One region of the Exiguobacterium sp. s125 genome, then DNA from elsewhere that is predicted to be linked to it. Evidence: riboswitches for the same ligand, from Rfam matches in the RefSeq annotation. Region 1 holds a riboswitch; each other region holds the start of a gene.

Region 1 (6,321 bases):
GGCACGAGGTACGTGTAGACGACATAGGTCGCACCAAAGCCGAACGACGGGATGAAGAAAGCGATCATGATACGTGGGTTCGCGAGCAGGCGCAGTTGATCCTTAACCGAACTTGTCGCCGTCGCCTGTTGCCGTGGGACGACTTTGAAGACGGCAAGAAATGCTAGCAACCCGAGACCGGTCGTCAGCCAAAACGTCGCTTCAAAACCGGCGTGTTGCCCGATGAACGTGCCGATCGGAACACCGAAGACGTTCGCGAGCGTGAAGCCGCCGAAGATGAACGACACGGCGACACCGCGTTTCGCGACCGGGACACTGTCACTCGCGACGACCATCGCAAGCGAAATCAAGACACCGGTCAGGACGGCCGTGACGATCCGTGTTGCGAGCAGTAGCGAGTAGGTGTCGGCGATGCTGCTGCAAAAGTTCAAGACGACCCAAACAAAGATCAGGCTGAGCATCAATTTGCGACGTTCGAAGCGTCCCGTGATCGACATCGTGAACGGTGTCCCGATCGCGAAGGCAATCGCAAAGGCGGAGACGAGTGTGCCGGCTTTCGCAATCGTAATTCCGAGGGCCGAAGCGATTTCTGATAAAATCCCGACAATGACGAATTCGCTTGTGCCTAAGACGAACGTCAGTAAGGAGAGGGTGGCGATTAAAAGCCAGTCCGTTTTACTTAAACGGGTAGTAGATGACATATCAATTCCTCAATTCTAGCGCTAAGCAGCGCGAAACTATCGTTTTTCAGAATAGCATGATTCGTGTGTCAGGTGAACGGGAATCGGATGGAAACGGAAAAGAAGAATTATTTTGAATAGCATGTCAATTTTCTTCAGGTGAGACTACGCTATAATGAAGGAGAGCGAAGCGAACCGAACTAAAAATCGAAAGGTAGTGAGAAAAATGCAAGCGACAATTACATGGAATCACAAGATGGGCTTTAGTGGAGTGACGGAGTCCGGACACCAACTGGCAATGGATGCAGCACCTGAAAATAACGGGGAGAACGGAGCACCGCGGCCAACTGAATTGTTGTTACACGCCGTCGCCGGCTGTACGGGAATGGACATCGTCTCCATTTTAGAAAAAATGCGTTTACCGTTAACCTCGTTTGAGATGGACATTGAGGGAGAACGGGCGACGGAACACCCGCGCCGCTTTACGACGATTTCGATTCATTATCGTCTCGAAGGCGACTTGCCGGATGATAAAGTCCGCCGGGCCGTGTCGTTATCAAAAGATAAATACTGTTCTGTCTCGAAATCACTGAATGCTGAAATTGAAGTCTATTATTCAATCAATGGCGTCCGAAACGAGGAACCGCTTTGAAACCGATTTACCTGCTTTTAACGGCTTGCTTTTTGACGGCATGCGCGAGTGAACCAGCAACAGAACCGAAGACGAGTCAGCAACAGCCGGTCGCTGACGAACCGACGGCTGCCGACCAGGCGGAGCAAGACATCAAACGTCAGCTCGCCAAACTCTCGACTGCTGAAAAGGTCGATCAATTGCTGTATATCGGGATCAGCGGGACGACGTTATCGGACGCGGACCGAAGTCTGTTAAACAATCACGCGATAGGCGGTGTCCTGTTACTCGGAGGCAATATCACGTCAGACGCCCAGCTGAAAACCTTGACGGCAGCAATCAAGGACGCACAAGACGACGAAGCGCTCGCGTTCCTCGGCTTCGATGAAGAAGGAGGACGTGTCAGTCGTGTCCCGGATCAAACGTTTCATTTACCTCCGAGTCTGACGCTCGGTCAGAAAAACGATCCGGCATTGATGCAAAAGGCCGGACAGGCGCTTGGTGCGATGTCACGGTTTTATGGATTTAATATGGATTTCGCCCCGGTTCTTGATGTCAACAGTAACCCGGCGAACCCGATCATCGGTGACCGGGCACTCAGTGCTGAGCCGGATGACGTCGCCCGGCTCGGTGTCCCGTTAATGCAGGGAATCAAGTCGGAAGACGTCGTGCCGGTCGTCAAACATTTTCCCGGACACGGCGATACGATTGTCGATTCGCATGTCGGCTTACCGACCGTGACGAAGACGAAAGCGCAACTCGAGCAACTGGAACTCGTCCCGTTCAAAGCGGCAATCGATGCCGGAGCGGAAATGGTGATGGTCGCACACATTTTATTCCCGGCGCTCGACCCAGACAATCCGTCGTCGTTATCAGAGCCGGTCATGCAACAGCTGTTGCGTGAAGAGTTGAAGTTCGATGGCGTCATCGTGACGGACGACCTCGTAATGGGTGCGATCACGAAACAATATGGTCTCGCCCAAGCTTCGCGTCTCGCCCTCGAACGTGGTGCCGACATGGCGATGTTCTCGCAAGCCGGTGCTTACACGGATGTTCATGCGGCAATTATGCAGGGGGTCAAGGACAAGTCACTATCACGGGCTGACCTCGACGCAAAAGTGACACGTGTCTTACGATTAAAACAAACGTATGATTTAGCAGACACGAAGCTGATTCCAACGCGTGAACAATTGACGGAACAGGTCAAAACGGTCACGGATCGGCTGAACTGACAAGTCGGACTAGAAATCAAGCGAGCGGTCATGGTAGACTACGAATGAACCAACCAACACTAAATAGTTCTACACTAGGGGAGTCTCGCAGCAGACTGAGACGGAAATATCCGGACCCTTTGAACCTGATCTAGTTCGTACTAGCGGAGGGAAGTGGCTTCTGATTATCATCCTGTCTCAGGTCTTACCTGGACATTTTTCGGACCACTCCATCATGTTCATGGGGTGGTCCTTTTTGTGTAGCAAGGAGGAGAAGGTATGCGTCCGAAGTTACATATTGTGACGACCGGGACAAAAGAGCTGACACATCTTCTAGAAGTCTTGCCGGCTGTTGTGCCTTATGTCGACATGATTCATATCCGGGAACCGGGTTGGTCGGCGGACCGACTCGTCCAATTGATCGAGGAGCTAGTATGCGCCGGTGTTCCACGTGAAAAACTAATCGTCCATGACCGGCTTGATGTCGCCCTCGTGACGAAGGCAAGTGTCCAGTTGACATCATGCAGTATTCCCGTCGCTGTCGTGCGGCGTCAATTCAGCGAGCTACAGATCGGCCGATCAATCCACTCCTTGACGGAAGCGCTTGAGACGGGCAGCGACTTCGTCATGTATGGTCATGTCTTTGCGACGGCGTCAAAACAGGACATTGCTCCGCGCGGACTAGCGGCACTCGCGCAAATCGTCACGTTTTCAAAAGTCCCCGTCATCGCGATTGGCGGGATTCAGCCGGAGAATGTCGCCGATGTCCTCGCGACCGGAGTTGCTGGCATCGCTGTGATGTCAGGGATTCTCGGTCAGGCAAATCCGGTCGAAGCAGTCCTAGCGTATCGCGAGGTGCTTGATCAATGAAAGCAACAGAGACGTTAATCGTCGGCGCAGGCGTAATCGGTTTGACACTCGCCTACGAATTGCTCAAACGAGGACAACCGGTACGCGTGCTTGAGCAAAGCCGGTGTGGCGAAGGAACGACGCGAGCGGCAGCCGGCATGCTTGCGACGGATCATGAACTGATCCCTGCCTTACATCAACTGGCGGCAGCGAGTCGACAGCTTTATCCCGACCTCGTCCGTGAGCTGTTTAATGAGACCGGCATTGATAGTGGCTATAAAGAAAATCCCTTTCGGTTGATTCGGGGGCACGAGGAAATTCAATTTGCATCCGTCGGTCAAATCGATCCCGTCCAGTTGACGCGTTCGCTCCGTCACGCGATTAAAGCCCGCGGAGGTGTGATTGAAGAACAGACAATGGTCACGGGACTGCACCGGGCAGGGGCGACCGTCGTCGGCGTTGCGACAAGTAACGGTAAGCGCGAAGCCGGGAACGTCGTGGTCGCAAGCGGTCGGGGATCAGAAGCGTTACTCGCGACGAGTGGTGTCGAGATCGCGACGGTACCGGTCAAAGGCGAATGCCTCGCCGTCCGGCTTCCGGGGCATGTCTTGACCGAAACGTTGTTTAGCGACGACGTGTACCTCGTCCCGAAGTTTGACGGACGGATCATCATCGGGGCGACGGAACGGATCGGTGACGAGACGACAGGGGTCAGCGTCAGCGGGATTGAACATCTCCTGCAGGCGGCGGCGCGACTGTTCCCGGCAATCAGAGAAGCGGAAATCGTGGACATCTGGTCCGGGATTCGTCCACAAACAGCGGACGGATTGCCTTATCTCGGGCAGGTCCCGGGAGTCGGGCACCTATTCGTCGCGACCGGGCATCATCGGCACGGGATATTACTCGCCCCGATCACGGCGTCCGTCCTGGCAGACGAGGTAACGGGAATCACGCCGAAATATGAGCTTCGTCCGTTTTCATTACATGAATCGAGGAGGAACACGAATGCAACTCACCATTAATGGTCAACCGTATACGCTTGACGGATCGATTTCGACAATCGACGGATTGATTCATCATCTCAATTTGACGGAAAAAATGGTCATCATCGAACAGAATCGACAGATTGTCGAGCGGACAGCATACCAAAACACACCCATTCAAACAGGCGATTCTTTTGAAATCGTTCACTTCGTAGGAGGCGGTTAATCATGTTAACGATTGGTCAAACGACATTTCAGTCGCGGTTATTACTCGGAACGGGCAAATACCCCGACGTGACGACACAGCAGCAAGCAGTCGAGGCATCAGGAGCAGACATCCTGACCTTTTCCGTTCGCCGGATGGATATCTTTGAAGCGAGTCAACCGAACTTTTTAGAGGCGCTTGATTTGAGTCAGTATCATTTATTACCGAACACGGCGGGGGCGAAGACAGCGGAAGAAGCGGTTCGGCTGGCAAAACTTGCCCGCGCGTCCGGACTGTGCGACATGGTCAAAGTTGAAGTCATCGGCTGTGATAAAACGCTGTTACCGGACCCGATTGAAACGTTGCGGGCATCGGAAGAATTATTAAAAGAAGGATTCACCGTCTTACCGTATACGTCAGACGATCTGTTGTTGGCACGAAGACTGGAAGAACTCGGGTGTCACGCCATCATGCCTGCCGCGTCCCCAATCGGATCCGGACAAGGAATCCTTAATCCACTGGCCTTAAGCTTCATCATCGAACAGATGACGGTCCCGGTCATCGTCGATGCAGGAATCGGTTCACCGACCGATGTCGCCTACGCAATGGAACTCGGTGCAGACGCCGTCTTACTTAATTCGGCCGTCGCCCATGCGAAAGACCCGGTCAAGATGGCGCGAGCGATGAAGCTTGCCGTCGAAGCGGGACGACTTGGCTTTGAAGCGGGACGGATCGAAAAGAAACGGTACGCGACGGCGAGTAGTCCCGAGACAGGGATGAGTCGATGACGGATCGTTATTCACGGCAAATCCGGTTTCGGCCGATCGGTCAGGCGGGACAAGATGAGCTGACAAAAAAACATGTTCTCCTCATCGGCATGGGCGCACTCGGAACGGCAAGTGCCGAACAACTCGTCCGTGCCGGAATCGGCAAGCTGACGATCGTCGACCGTGATTACGTCGAGTGGAGCAATCTCCAGCGGCAGCACCTTTACACGGAGAACGATGCCGCGCAGCATGTCCCGAAAGCGATCGCGGCGGAGCGCCGCTTAAATGCCATCAATCAGGAAGTCGAGATTATAGCCCACGTCACCGATGTCACGCGTTACGAATTACCGCAATTGATTCCTGGTGTCGATTTGATTCTTGACGCAACCGATCACTTCGATATCCGGATGCTGATCAATGATGTGGCGGCGCAACACAAGATTCCGTGGATTTACGGCGGCTGCGTCGGGAGTTACGGCATGACCTATACGGTCCTCCCGGACGAGACCCCGTGCCTGCATTGTTTGCTCGAACATTTACCGCGCGGGCAAGCGACGTGCGAGACGGCGGGTGTGATTGGTCCGGCGATTCAACTCGTCGCCGCGTATCAAGTCGCGGAAGCCTTGAAGCTCCTCGTCGGTGCGACGGACGCGTTACGGCGGGAATTGCTCGCGTTCGACGTCTGGACGAATGAACAGAGCCGCATCAATGTCGCGTCTTTGAAGAAGGCATCATGCCCGTCCTGCGGAAAGAACCGGACCTATCCGTATTTGACGCACATTCCGGTGCAATTTACAACATTGTGTGGACGCGACGCCGTCCAGGTCCGTGGAGATGAGGCGCGTGACTTAGAACGTCTTGAACAGAATCTGAGCCCGGTTGTCAGTATCGTCGCGAAAAATCCGTACTTGCTCAGTTTTAAGACGGAGACGCATCGATTCGTCGCCTTTCGTGACGGACGCGTCCTGATTCACGGGGAACAGGAACTCGTCCGT
Region 2 (6,321 bases), on a different contig from region 1:
GTACTCATCGAAGTACCAAAACTTAGGTATCCATCCTCTTAAATATTGAGATACAATATATCCATTTAGAGGTTCGTTCCATTCCATTGATTTTTCTATGATTTCGTTAAGTTCTTCTAGAATTTCTTGGCAGTCTTCATTACCTTCACATAACGCAACAGCTTCTTTTATTTTATTCGTTTTTTCTAACTCCTTCAAAGACACTTCATAAATAGAATAATTCTTTAAAATATTTCTCAAAAATTTTTTCTCGTCAGATTTTACATAACCAAATGATTTTAATTTACTACCGTACTTAACAGACACTGTTATCTCTTTTGAGAGAAAAACTCCTTTACCTAAATCTTTTTCAATTTCCTCTAACTGATATGGAAGAAGTTCAAATGTACATTCCACTACCTCTACCTGGTCTTTTTTCTTCTGATAGCTTTTTAATTCATTCTTAGGAAAATCAAAAGTTTCATTGAATTCCTTTTCGGTATCTTCTTCGAAGTAGTTAAATTTAGCAAGTGCTTCTAGGAAAGAAGTTTTACCTGATTCATTTTTACCTACTAAACGAGTAGTCTTATCTTCTATATCAACATTCTGTTCTTGCAAAAAACTTTTATACTTGTTTATTTTAACTTTTTTTAGTTTCATATGACCGCCTCCTTTAAACACTTCTTTTTATTATACCATTTTTTTAAATAATGTTATAAATTGTAATTAATACTTTTCCAGAAAAATTAAATAGATAAAAAAATCATAAAACGAAATTATTTAGTTTTAAGATACTTTTTAAGCGTTCGTAAAAGTACACTTTTGCAAACAGAAAGGGAGAGTAGATGCTAGTCAAAATGCAACTTCTCTCCCCTTCTATTTATGCAACTACCAATAATGCCTTATATGTTAACTAATATAGATTTAATGCCTTAGCAGAAAATATTTAAGATCATTGAAAATATGAAGAAGAGTGGCGTCTTTTATATGTCAGCTTCTTTCCAATTAAATTATTCATATTTAACGAACAATTTTCTCCATTGAAGATTCTACTAATTTAACGTTTTTCGGATTGAATATTACTACATTCGTTCCTTCTCTATGTACAGTACTTCTATATTTTATTCCTGCATACCCTTTGCTCATAAAGTATTTAGCTAAAAGTTGAAAAGGGGCGTACTCCCTTGCTCTTACATCATGTTCTGTACTATGAACAGGCTTAAATATCTGGTCATTATTAAATAAGTTAAAGTAAAATAATGCAGTAATTCGACTTCTTTCCTCAGTTGATTTTTTCTTTAAAATTCTAGCAAAATCATATATATCCATCGGCAGACTTGAATCTCCTACCAGATTGAAAATATTGTTGTCACTATTGGATTCAAATCGCGCACTTGTATAAAAGTCACCTTTTTCAACTCTCAGTTCTGCTTCTATCGTTCTTAAAATAAACTTTTTTTCCGCTTCCTCAGATTTTCCCTTCCTAACAGGAATTACCCCTAAATATATAAATGCTTTACCTGGAGGGTTCATTCTATTATGATTTGTCACATAATCAAGATGAGGAATCATTCTTTGATAGAAATCTAATTCAATCTTCTCATTTACCCCAACGCCCCTATAAATCTTTCCTAAATCCTTAATTGAAATTTCGAATTGTGATGCCATAGAATTAACTACATCATCAAAAACTTTGAAAAAAGTATATTTTCCAATTATTTCTTCTAATGAAAGCCCTTCTGTTTCTCCACTGTACAAAGCTTCCTTCAATGTATTCCAATGTTCCACCATTATTTCAGATAAACCATTCACTACCTGCTTCATTTCCATAACTGCACCTCAATTTCCATTTTCCATTGATAAGAGAAAGCGTATAACCAAAAAACGTTTCCTGATTATAAGCTACATTCCCTTTTGAAGTTTTCATAGTAACACTATTCTTTCTGATATTATGTGCAAAAAAAGTACATACTTGTTTGATTTCTTATACTGACCATATACTAAATTTCATAGCGAATAAACAGGATCAAGCTTTTTTCTATTCAAAAATAAAAGGGGGATCAAACGACTCATAGGATAGATATTACCTACTCAATAAAAAATCAGCTATTCACAAAGGAGTGCTTTATCAATGACGAAATTAAAAAAAGCTGCAATTCTAACCACACTCACATTGAGCGGTGTATTAGCCGCTTGCGGATCTTCACAATAATCCATTACAACCGAAAAAACAGGACGTGGTGGTCCAACAAATTCGAAATGCGATCGTGACAGTTGGATACAAAGGACGAAAATTCTTAGTAGATCCCATGTTTTCTAAAAAGGACGAATTTGATTCGTTCGATCCCGCTACAAGGGATGATCGAAATCCAGTAGTCGACCTTCCATTCTCTGTGGATAAGATTATGGATGACGTAGACGCTGTCATCATTACCCACACACATGAAGATTACTTTGATCAAGCAGCAAAAAGAACAAATTCCAAAAGACATCAAAATGTTAATGCAAGATAAAAAAGATGCAGATATGGCACGAAAAACAGGCTTTACAAATATCGAAGTCATGAAAGAAGGCCAAGCGACGATCTTTAAAGGCGTCAAACTGACGGAAGTAGATGGTCGTTATGGCTACGGAAAGATGGCAAAGAAAATGGGAAATGTCATGGGCGTTATCTTTCAGCATCACAAAGAAAAAACTTTATATGTAGCAGGTGATACCGTTTGGTATTCGGAAGTGAAAAAATATCGATACGTGTAAACCAGAGATTTTTATTTTGAACGGAGGACAGAATCAATTCCTAGAAGGTGTACAAAGCCGCTCTAAAAGCCAAAATTTTAGTAAGTCATATGGAAGCCGTAAACCACTGGGGACTCTCGAGAAAAGAATTGAAGACATTCATTAAAGGTAAATACATCACATCCAATGTCCTTGTTCCGATTCTGATGATGCCACCACTGTTTCGTTCCATGAATTGTGGCAAAACACTTTGGATGATGTGAAAAGCCGCTTTTAATGTTTCATTCAGTTTCTTTTGATAATCTTTCCATTGCAAGTCGATAAACGATTTTTGAGCAACCGGATCAAATTTGAAGTCTACTAACTCAATATTCACGACAACATCGATTTGACCATAGTGTGCTGTTGCGGATTGCATCATGCTCTCGACATCTTCCTGCTTCGTACATTTGCATATAAGGTAATAGCATTTTCTGTACGAAATTCACTCATAAGCTTTTCTACCGCATTCTTGCTTTTATAGTAACTATCACCACTTTAAATCTATTGCACACGTCTAAATAATCACATAGCAAAGAACGACATCATCGTCTCCGCTTGTTCATCAGAGTTTACACTTCCCTACGCTAGTACTACCTAGTTCAGGTTCAAAGGGTTTGAGTAGCTACTCATCTCAGTTAAATAACACCCCTAGTGATTCTATTTAAGTTACCTTCACTTTAGTGCTCTAGTGAACACCTGTCACTGATGATGAAATTGATTCGATAATAGTTTTCTAAAAATATGCAGCATAAAAATAGATTCATTACTTTTTCCGGATTGCTTTGTTACGGTCATATCTTGTACTAGACAATCCTAATTATCATTTTTTTCTTTGATGATGTCTTAATATACGAGCGATTTGATTTTGCAGATCGATTACGTGACCTAGAAGTTCGAATCATTGATGTTTGCAATATAAGTAAAACTTATCTTGTGTAATCATTGTATGGGACCAATTAAGCCGTAAGTATATCGTCTTCCCTCTTCTTATTGATGACTTGATTTGTTTCTTCGTAAAGTCATGCGTGCTCTATTTGATGCTTTTATTATTTTTTGAATAAAAACGTACCAAATCAATCAACGATTCATTTTCTTTACCATACTAGCATTGAAGTTCTTCTCAACTGCGTAAGAGTAAGTGCTTTGATACGTTAAAAGCCTGTCTCATTATCAAGGTAATGAATCATTTTTTTCTCTACCGCGTCATCCCCAATTTTCTGATAAACATTCCTTTATGTCTCGACTACGACATACAAGCTTTTCTGATTATTTTTAAGTCGCGTTGATTGGTGTAAGTCTATTCTTTTAAAAGCTATCAACTATGTTTGATCAGTAATGGCTTAAATTTTTATTTAAATTAGTACTCGAGCGTTACAAGTGATTTTTTAGAGAAGAACTATAAATTTCTAATCTATTTTTTCTTGTAAATATGTACAATACAAATACAAATATTTTTAAAGGAGCTGAACTTATGAACATCCGAAAAGTATTATTTCTCATCATGATTGCTATTGTCTATCTTTTACTCTTCACTATCACCTTTTGGAGTCTCATTGGCTTATTGATCTCAGCAATTGGTCTATACTTTTACTTTAAACCAAGGCTTCGAAATCCAGTGAAGTACGCAACCTTTGTCGTTTGGCTAGGCGTATTCATTGCTTTTGCAATTTCTATCTATATGGTAGACAGAATAAATGAGCCTCAAAAAATTGAAGCCGGGTCTTCTACTAAGGAAACAAAGATGTTGGAATCTTTAAAGGTAGAGTCAAAGGAGTTACAAACGTCTTTAAAGGACACGCAACTTAAACTAAAAGAGCAACAACAAGAAACGAAAAAATTGAAAGAGGAGTTAGCACGAGAAAAAGAATTACGTTTGCAAACAGTTGAAAGCTACAAGGAAGAAGCAGATAAACGTGCTGCTTTAGAGAGTGAACTTAAAGAAGAAGAGACGAAACGCATTGCTGCAGAAGAGAACATTGATGAACTCAAAGCCTCTTTAGCAAGTAGCGAAATGATAGATGAAGATGAGAGTATCTCTGATGAGGAATACGTAGATGAAGCAGATACAGAAGTAGCAACTGATCTTGAATACGATCCTTCTGGAGCAGATCGCGACTGTGGTGATTTTTCCAGCGCCCAAGCCTCTCAAGATTTTTATCTAGCTGCCGGTGGTCCGGCAGTTGATCCCCATGATTTAGACCGCGATAACGATGGAAATGCATGTGATTGGAACTGACGTCAGTAACAAACTCTCCTTCGTATTTGAACTACACAAATGCCTTTTTTATTCTAATTTAACTTTATTTTATGTACACAATTTAAAATTGATATACGATGAATAAAACCACAGAAGATATCAATCATACGTTCTCTATTGAAGAGGTTTCAGATCAAATCTCTACCGCTTTATCTCTATCAATTTGTTGTCTTATTCATTCCAAAAAGTGTGCGCCGGCGCACACTTTTTTATTACATAATTTATGGTAATCCTGAAAGACTCATGAATTATGTCTCAAGTAGCCAATCGGAGGACCCTTTCATTCACCTTCCATCAATCCACTTCGTTCTTCAAACGATCAAATCATCTCATTAAAAAATGTGTATTAGAGTTAATATTATCTTGTTTCACGTGAAACCTCTTTATCCATTCAAGGTTTTTGATTCACATGTACCGTCCTTGAACTTTTCTCATCATATTTTATGAACATCGTGATGATGATCTTTAACCTCTTCACTCCAGTCAATTAAAGAATAAATGATATATTAATGACTATTCGTTTCTTTTCGAAGGTTAAATTAAACATCAGCTATTCCTCGTGGTAAATCAATTTTTTATGTTTATTATGGTAAGTGAAATAAAAAAGTATGCGCCGGCGCATACTTTTTTTTATTTCACTTTCACTTTTGGGGAAGACTTACCTTTCTTATGCTTAGTTTTGAATTTCAATTTTAAATTGTTCTCTATGTTACATGATCATACCTTAGTCTCATACGTTCAGAGATAATGATTTTATAAAGCGAATGAACTTCTGTAGACTTTTGCTACGTTTCCTTTTCAGGCTAACTATGAATTCTATTCGAACAGGCATAGGTAAATCAGATTGGATGATTCCCTGCATCGTTTTTCGATTACCTAAAATCCGCTTCGGTACGACACTCATGCCCATTCCTGACTCTACAGCACTTAAAATGGACTCGAGTGTATCGAACTCCATTATTTTAGGATCCGTATATCCCTTGTCCTTGGCGACTTCGAATGTTTTGTTCCGGTACGTACACGTAGTGTCACTATTGACGATGAGCGTCGGGCATCCATCTTCTATAAACTTGAAGTCCTGATTTGAAAAGATTACTATATCTTCAGTTAAACTATGTACGGACTCAAAGCGTTCTTCGTCGAATAATCCGTTGACAAACACGCCGTCAATTTCACCATAGAAGAGCATTTCCTGCAATCGTTGCTTGTCTTGTGTCTTCATCGACATATCAATGTCATTGTTTTCTTTCATGAATAGCAAAAAGAGTTTTGGAAGCAACGCCGCCGATACAGTCTGTGTTGCACCT
Region 3 (6,321 bases), on a different contig from region 1:
TAAACTTTGGCGCTACCGCATCTCTCTCATTCTTTTAGTCAGTTTGTTCGCTTCGATTCCTCTCATCTATGCCTTGACAGGTTATCGTACCATTTCAAAAATGACAGAAGAGATGCACGCCCATAACATCCCGATGATTAAACAGGTCGACCAACTCGTCGAATACAATCGGGATCGGGCAAATGCCGTTCGCGGCCTATTGCTCTATGAAGACGACCGCTACATTGAACAATACTACTTCTGCACGACCAAAATTCATGATTTACGCCGTGTGCTCAATGCTTCGAACGAAACACCTGTACCGATTAAAGATTTATTGGTCCGTAACAATGCATGGGAAAAAGAAATCGAAACCGTTTTCAGCCTTTATGAAACAAACGGTTCACAGGCAGCCACCGCTTTAGCGAAACAATCGACGCAGACCACGCAGACCATTCTTGAAGATCTTGCTCAAGTTAAAGATCAATTGTATACCGAATTAGATCAAGAACTCGAAAATACGGCGCTCGTGACAGCATCCTATAAACGGATGTGCTTTAGTCTATCCATTTTAGCCTTTCTACTCATCAGTGTGACCATCACGTTCTTCCATCGAATCAAATAATCTGTTGTTTCATACGATTAGCTTCGTGAAAAAGCTAAAAAACGCACCGCAGCTCTTTATCGGACTGCGGTGCGTTTTTTATATTTTTCTCAAGAAGAAGCCTTTCCTTCATTCACATGCTCCATTGCCAAATGAACTAACGACGAGACATGATGGTCATCAAGTGAATAATAGACAACTTTTCCTTCTTTACGATATTTGACGAGACCTTGTTTCAATAACGTTCTTAAGTGATGCGAAGCCGTCGCAATCGAACAATCAACTGATGCCGATACGTCACAAACACAAAGTTCTCGCTCGACCGTCAATGCATAAGCGATTCGTAGACGCGTTGCGTCCGATAACACTTTAAACAATTTCCCAATCTCAAGCGTCGGGATTTTCTCAACGGCATGACCAATTTCAGTCGCACGTTTTTTATCGATCGCAATCGTCTCACAGCGTGGTGCCTCCACTGTCTTCACCTCTCCTCCAAACTATTGCACCATCCTAAAACAACAAATGCAAGTAAGATGACTACGATGATTCGCGAGGTGAAGATTCATTTCCGATGTTTTTTTTGGATTGTACGAAAAACTGCCCATCCCCCTAATCGATTCCCGATATCCCAAACGATTCGATTAGTATCGACAGCCCGTACACCGATATCGATGATACTTGTATTTCGCAATCGCTCCTTATATCGATTCGATAGGAAGCGTGGTAACGGTACTTGTAACATCACTCGATAAAATAAATCGAGGTGTGTATGGCCCCAGATTTCCGTAGCGATGGATGCCGTTTTAATCAACAGCGGCCGTTTATATCGTTGTTGGTGTTTGTTTTTTAACAAAACCGCCAATTCAAATGCATAACGATTCGGATAGGGAAACAATTTCCAACCTAAATGATACTTTCCACGGTTGTCGATTCGAATGATTTGTGGTTCGATTCGATACCGAATCCAGCCTCCCCGAAAGCGAATGACTTGCCATTTCACGTACATCACCTCTTCAGTGATTATACCCGGTCTGATACTATTTGACGCGCAGTCTGAACCGCCTCTTTGAACTCTCGTGCCGCACGTTCAATATCTGGTGCTGCGAATAAGGCAGAGACGACAGCATATCCTTCAAGCATCTCGAATAAGTCGGGCACCACATGATGTGTGATTCCACCAATCCCGACGAGAGGAAGGGAAACAGCCCGGCGAATCGCTTGGAGTGTTTCGTTTGTCATCTGACTCGCATCGTCTTTTGTCGCCGTTGAATAGAGCGACCCTACGCCAAGATAAGTTGCCCCGTCTTGCTCTGCTTCGATTGCCTGTTCAACGGTTGAAACAGAAACCCCAATCGTGGCTTCCGGTAACAGCTTACGTGCTTCCTTCAAAGGGATGTCCTCTTGCCCGATATGCAGACCTGCACCGACGATTTGTGCGATATCAATCCGGTCATTGATGATGAGTGGGACGCCGTAACGAGACATCATTTTCTTCAAGTCACTCGCTTGTTCGAGAAATTCTTTCCCTTGCGCCTGTTTTTCACGAAGCTGGACCATCGTCGCGCCACCTTTTATTGCTGCTTCGACCGCATCAATCAAGGCAACGTCCGGGTGAAAGCGCCGATCTGTTACCGCATAAACCGTGTAATCATTCTCCACTGGTCAATACCCCTTTCAAACTTTCTTCTGTAGTTAAGCTGATTGCGTTGAACAACCCCATCCGGAAATCACCAAGTCCCGCTGCTTCATCTGCGACTTCACCCGCTTTTCCCATTAAATACGTCCCATAGGTCGCTGCTTCGAATGCATCATACCCTGCTCCAAGTAGGGTTCCGATGAGCGATGCCGTCATGCAACCTGTCCCTGTAATGTGTCCGAGTCGTGGCGTTCCTACGGTTAGTTTTACTTGTCGCTTGCCGTCTGTAATGAAATCAACCGGTCCCGTTACGACGAGAGTCGTCCCGAGCCGTCCAGCAAACTCATGGACGACTTGAAAATCTAATGTCTCTCCGGAAGCGACATCGACTCCTTTTGAACGTCCGACTTGACCGATGAGCGTCTTGATTTCAGAGACGTTCCCCTTAATGACCGTAAAATGAATTGCTTCGAGTAACTCTTTCGTGAATTGTGTCCGAAGTGTCGTCGCCCCCATTCCGACTGGATCTAAAATAATCGGTTTCTTCAATCGGTTAGCCGTTTGACCTGCCAACAATTGCGACGCTCGTGAAGCTGCGTTCAATGTCCCGATATTGATAACGACAGCATCTGCATGTCCAACCATTTCCTCGACTTCTAGGATATCTTCCGCCATGACAGGTGAACCCCCGAGCGCAAGGGTCATATTGGCACACTCATTAATCGTGACCGCATTCGTTAAATGATGAATTAATGGTTTTTTATCATGAATGGTTGTAAGCATCCGTTTCCCTCCAAATGTCATAAAAGTGATGTGTCGGTCCGATTCCGTTCCCTAAGGCAAATCCATGCCGGATTGCTTCAGTTACGTACCGTTTAGCATAAATCACGCTATCCTTCAGGGAATCTCCCAGCGCAAGACGTGCCGCAATCGCGGAAGACAATGTACATCCAGTACCATGTGTATGCTGGCGTTTTAATCGTGCCTCCTGAAACAGATGATGCATCCCTTCCGTGTATAAAATATCCGAGGCATCCGTACTTTCAAGATGACCGCCTTTTAACAGGATAGCGATATCTCGTTTTTGTGCGAATTCCGTCGTCGCCAGCTTCATTTCATCAATTGTCGAAATCGCTTGCCCTAACATGCGTTCCATTTCCGGAATATTCGGGGTCGTCAAGGTTGCAAGCGGCATTAAATGCTCCATTAATGCTTGTTCAGCATATTTCCTTAACAGCGCATGCCCCCCTTTTGCGACCATCACGGGGTCTAAGACGACTGGTCCCTGATAATGTTTCAAACATTTGGCAATGACTTGAATCGTTTTTTCATTCGAGACCATCCCAATTTTAACGGCATCTACACGAATATCGCTAAAAATCGAGTTCAACTGGGCTTCGACAAGCGTTGGTGATACATCTTCAACTGCTTGTACGCCTAACGTATTTTGCGCTGTGATAGCAGTAATTACACTCATACCGTAAACCCCAAGAGCAGAAAAAGTTTTTAAGTCGGCTTGAATTCCAGCTCCACCACTAGAGTCTGATCCAGCAATCGTCAGTACATGTTTCATCGATAGACCTCACTTTCTATGAGAGCACAAGGAGAAAGCGGAACGAAAAAAAGCGCCGTCCGCTGTAAAAAAGCAGACGACGCCATGAAAAACCAACGAGTGTGGTCACTTATTCATGTCTTCAATCTCAACTTTCCTACGCTGGTATTATCCAGATCAGGTGATAGGGTCGAAAACAGAATGGTTTTCCTCTCAGCCAGATTCCTCCAGCTCCCCTAGTTGCTCATGATTTAAATTTCTCTTTCACTGTAGCATAGCGCCATAAAAAAAACGAGCCGAAGCTCGTTTTTATAAGTATGCTAATGGATTAACTGTGTTAGCTGGTCCTGTCGCACTGTATTGGTAACCACCAATATGCAATTCAAAATGAAGATGTGCGCCCGTCGAGTTTCCCGTATTTCCGAGCGTACCGATTTGTTGCCCTTGCGAGACCGTTTGTCCAGCATGAACTGATAATGAATTCATATGCGCGTAAACTGTTGTATACACTTTCCCATTCAAGAAATGTGAAATCATCACGTGATTTCCGTACGGTCCACCGCTTCCTGCTGTGATGACCGTTCCTGAAGCTGCTGCGACGATTGATGATCCGACTGACCCTCTAAAGTCGACACCATTATGGAAAGTATACCCATTCGCACCACTCGCTGGTCCGAATCCTTGTGAAACACTTCCTGACGCAGGGCGAACGAACTGCGCCGAACCACTCGGAACACTAGCGACTGGCGTAGCACTTACGACCTTCTTAGACGTCCCGGCGTTGTTTTTTTCCGCCGCCTCCGCCGCCTTTTCCGCTGCCGCTTTTTCAGCTGCTGCCTTTTCCGCTGCTGCTTTAGCTGCTGCCTTTGCTGCCGCAATCGCACGTTCTTGCGCTTCTAATGTCGCTTGAAGTTCTTTCGCATTCAGAAGTTTTGTCGTAAATTTTGTTTTACCTTGACGTAATTTTTTTAAGGTTGCACTACGTGCTTTCATTTGCTGTTTGAGTTCCTTTTTTTGAACCAAAAGGGCTTCTTTTTCTTTCACTCGCTCTTCCTTTTTATCCACAAGCGTCGCTTTAGCATCAGCTAATTTTTTTTGCGTTTCAAGGTAAGCAGAAATCATCTTGTCATCTTGTTCAGCAATTTTTTTCCCTGCCATCACACGACTAAAGAGATCGCCAAGATCTTTCGAACCAAAAATGACTTCTTCCCATTTAATCGAATTCCCATCATTTTCTTGAAGCACACGAAGGCGGTCTCCTAACAGCTCTTCCTGGCGTTTTAACATTTCTTCATAATGGATAATGTCTGCCTCAAGCTCTTCAATTCGTTCATTCAACTGACGAATCTGTTTATTTTTTTCTGAGACACGAAAAATATTTTCATTGATTGCTGCATCAATCGCATTGATTTGACGTTGCTCTTTTGAAATTTTAGATTCTTGTTTTTTGATTGATTTTTCTAGTTTACGTTGTTCAGCTGCATTATCTGCTTTCTTTTCTTTGATTGTAGCCGCTTGAGTGATTGGGGTGTTCGTCAATAATAACGTCCCTAATAGTACGGTAGAAAATAACTTTTTTAGCATATGTGAGTTCCTCGCTTATGTATGAATTCGATTTTTGAAGTCCTGTTCCGTAGTGAAACTATCTGAAATTGATTATAGCACCGTAATAGTTTCAGAAAAATTTCATTTACATTTCAAATGAAAACGTTATTTTGTAATATAACAACTAATTATTCAAACTGTATAAAAAAGAACCTCTACAATGTAGAGGTTCTTTTACGATTTTATAACATTGACATAGGATTAACACTATTTGCAGGGCCTGTTCCGCTGTAGATATACCCACCGACATGAATTTCGAAGTGTAGGTGTGGTCCAGTCGAGTTACCCGTGCTACCAAGTGCACCGATTTGTTGTCCCTGGCTGACACGTTGTCCTGCACGCGCATTCAATGAACTCATGTGCGCGTAAACCGTCGTATACGTTTTTCCGTTCAATTGGTGAGCAATCATGATGTGATTTCCGTAAGGACCACTACTAGAAGCCGTAATGACAGTTCCTGTTGCTGCTGCGACAATTGGTGTTCCAACCGGTGCACCAAAGTCGATTCCATTATGGAATCCATACCCATTTTCACCACTTGCTGAGCCGTATCCTTGTGTAGTCGCACCACTTGTCGGATGAATGAACAATGCTGAAGATGCAGCTGGAGCCGGAGCTGGATTCGGTGCTACTGGTGCTGGTTTTGGTGTTACAGGCGCTGGTGTCGGCGTTGATTGTTTTGTTGAATTCGTTGTTGCTTTTTGACGCGCTGCTTGTTTTGCAGCTTGCTCGGCTGCCGCTTTTTCTGCTGCAGCTTGCTCAACTGCTGCCTTTTCTGCCGCTGCCTGATCGGCTGCTGCTTGTGCTGCTTGAGCTTCAGCACGGGCTTTTGCTTCTCGTGCTTCTTGTGCTTTGCGCTCTTTTTCAATCCGTGCTTCACGTTCACGTGCCGCTTTTTCTGCCGCGATTGCTTTTTCTTGCGCAATCAAGATTTGTTGAACTTCT

Evidence for each region. A riboswitch is a leader RNA that binds a small molecule or an ion and turns the genes downstream of it on or off. The one in region 1 is predicted to bind thiamine pyrophosphate.
Region 2: another riboswitch for thiamine pyrophosphate. It lies ahead of KNQ05_RS14425 (SDR family oxidoreductase); the one in region 1 lies ahead of KNQ05_RS06915 (thiamine phosphate synthase).
Region 3: another riboswitch for thiamine pyrophosphate. It lies ahead of thiD (bifunctional hydroxymethylpyrimidine kinase/phosphomethylpyrimidine kinase); the one in region 1 lies ahead of KNQ05_RS06915 (thiamine phosphate synthase).

The regions. Positions count from the first base shown of each region.
Region 1 covers NZ_JACSMI010000001.1:1,350,656-1,356,976, reverse strand. Annotated here, with positions in the region: gene KNQ05_RS06930 (MFS transporter) at 1-701, opposite strand, end outside; gene KNQ05_RS06925 (OsmC family protein) at 907-1,332, shown strand; gene nagZ (beta-N-acetylhexosaminidase) at 1,329-2,543, shown strand; TPP riboswitch at 2,610-2,712, shown strand; gene KNQ05_RS06915 (thiamine phosphate synthase) at 2,802-3,392, shown strand; gene KNQ05_RS06910 (NAD(P)/FAD-dependent oxidoreductase) at 3,389-4,393, shown strand; gene thiS (sulfur carrier protein ThiS) at 4,377-4,580, shown strand; gene KNQ05_RS06900 (thiazole synthase) at 4,583-5,347, shown strand; gene KNQ05_RS06895 (ThiF family adenylyltransferase) at 5,344-6,321, shown strand, end outside.
Region 2 covers NZ_JACSMI010000008.1:41,388-47,708, reverse strand. Annotated here, with positions in the region: gene KNQ05_RS14440 (ATP-dependent nuclease) at 1-639, opposite strand, end outside; gene KNQ05_RS14435 (RES family NAD+ phosphorylase) at 1,000-1,809, opposite strand; partial or broken gene KNQ05_RS14430 (MBL fold metallo-hydrolase) at 2,217-2,915, shown strand; gene KNQ05_RS14425 (SDR family oxidoreductase) at 2,822-3,133, opposite strand; TPP riboswitch at 3,317-3,417, opposite strand; gene KNQ05_RS14420 (hypothetical protein) at 4,229-4,993, shown strand; gene KNQ05_RS14415 (LysR family transcriptional regulator substrate-binding protein) at 5,745-6,321, opposite strand, start outside.
Region 3 covers NZ_JACSMI010000004.1:102,844-109,164, reverse strand. Annotated here, with positions in the region: gene KNQ05_RS11465 (CHASE3 domain-containing protein) at 1-604, shown strand, start outside; gene KNQ05_RS11460 (ArsR/SmtB family transcription factor) at 694-1,068, opposite strand; gene KNQ05_RS11455 (hypothetical protein) at 1,146-1,583, opposite strand; gene thiE (thiamine phosphate synthase) at 1,604-2,242, opposite strand; gene thiM (hydroxyethylthiazole kinase) at 2,232-3,002, opposite strand; gene thiD (bifunctional hydroxymethylpyrimidine kinase/phosphomethylpyrimidine kinase) at 2,983-3,792, opposite strand; TPP riboswitch at 3,909-4,019, opposite strand; gene KNQ05_RS11435 (murein hydrolase activator EnvC family protein) at 4,081-5,355, opposite strand; gene KNQ05_RS11430 (murein hydrolase activator EnvC family protein) at 5,559-6,321, opposite strand, start outside.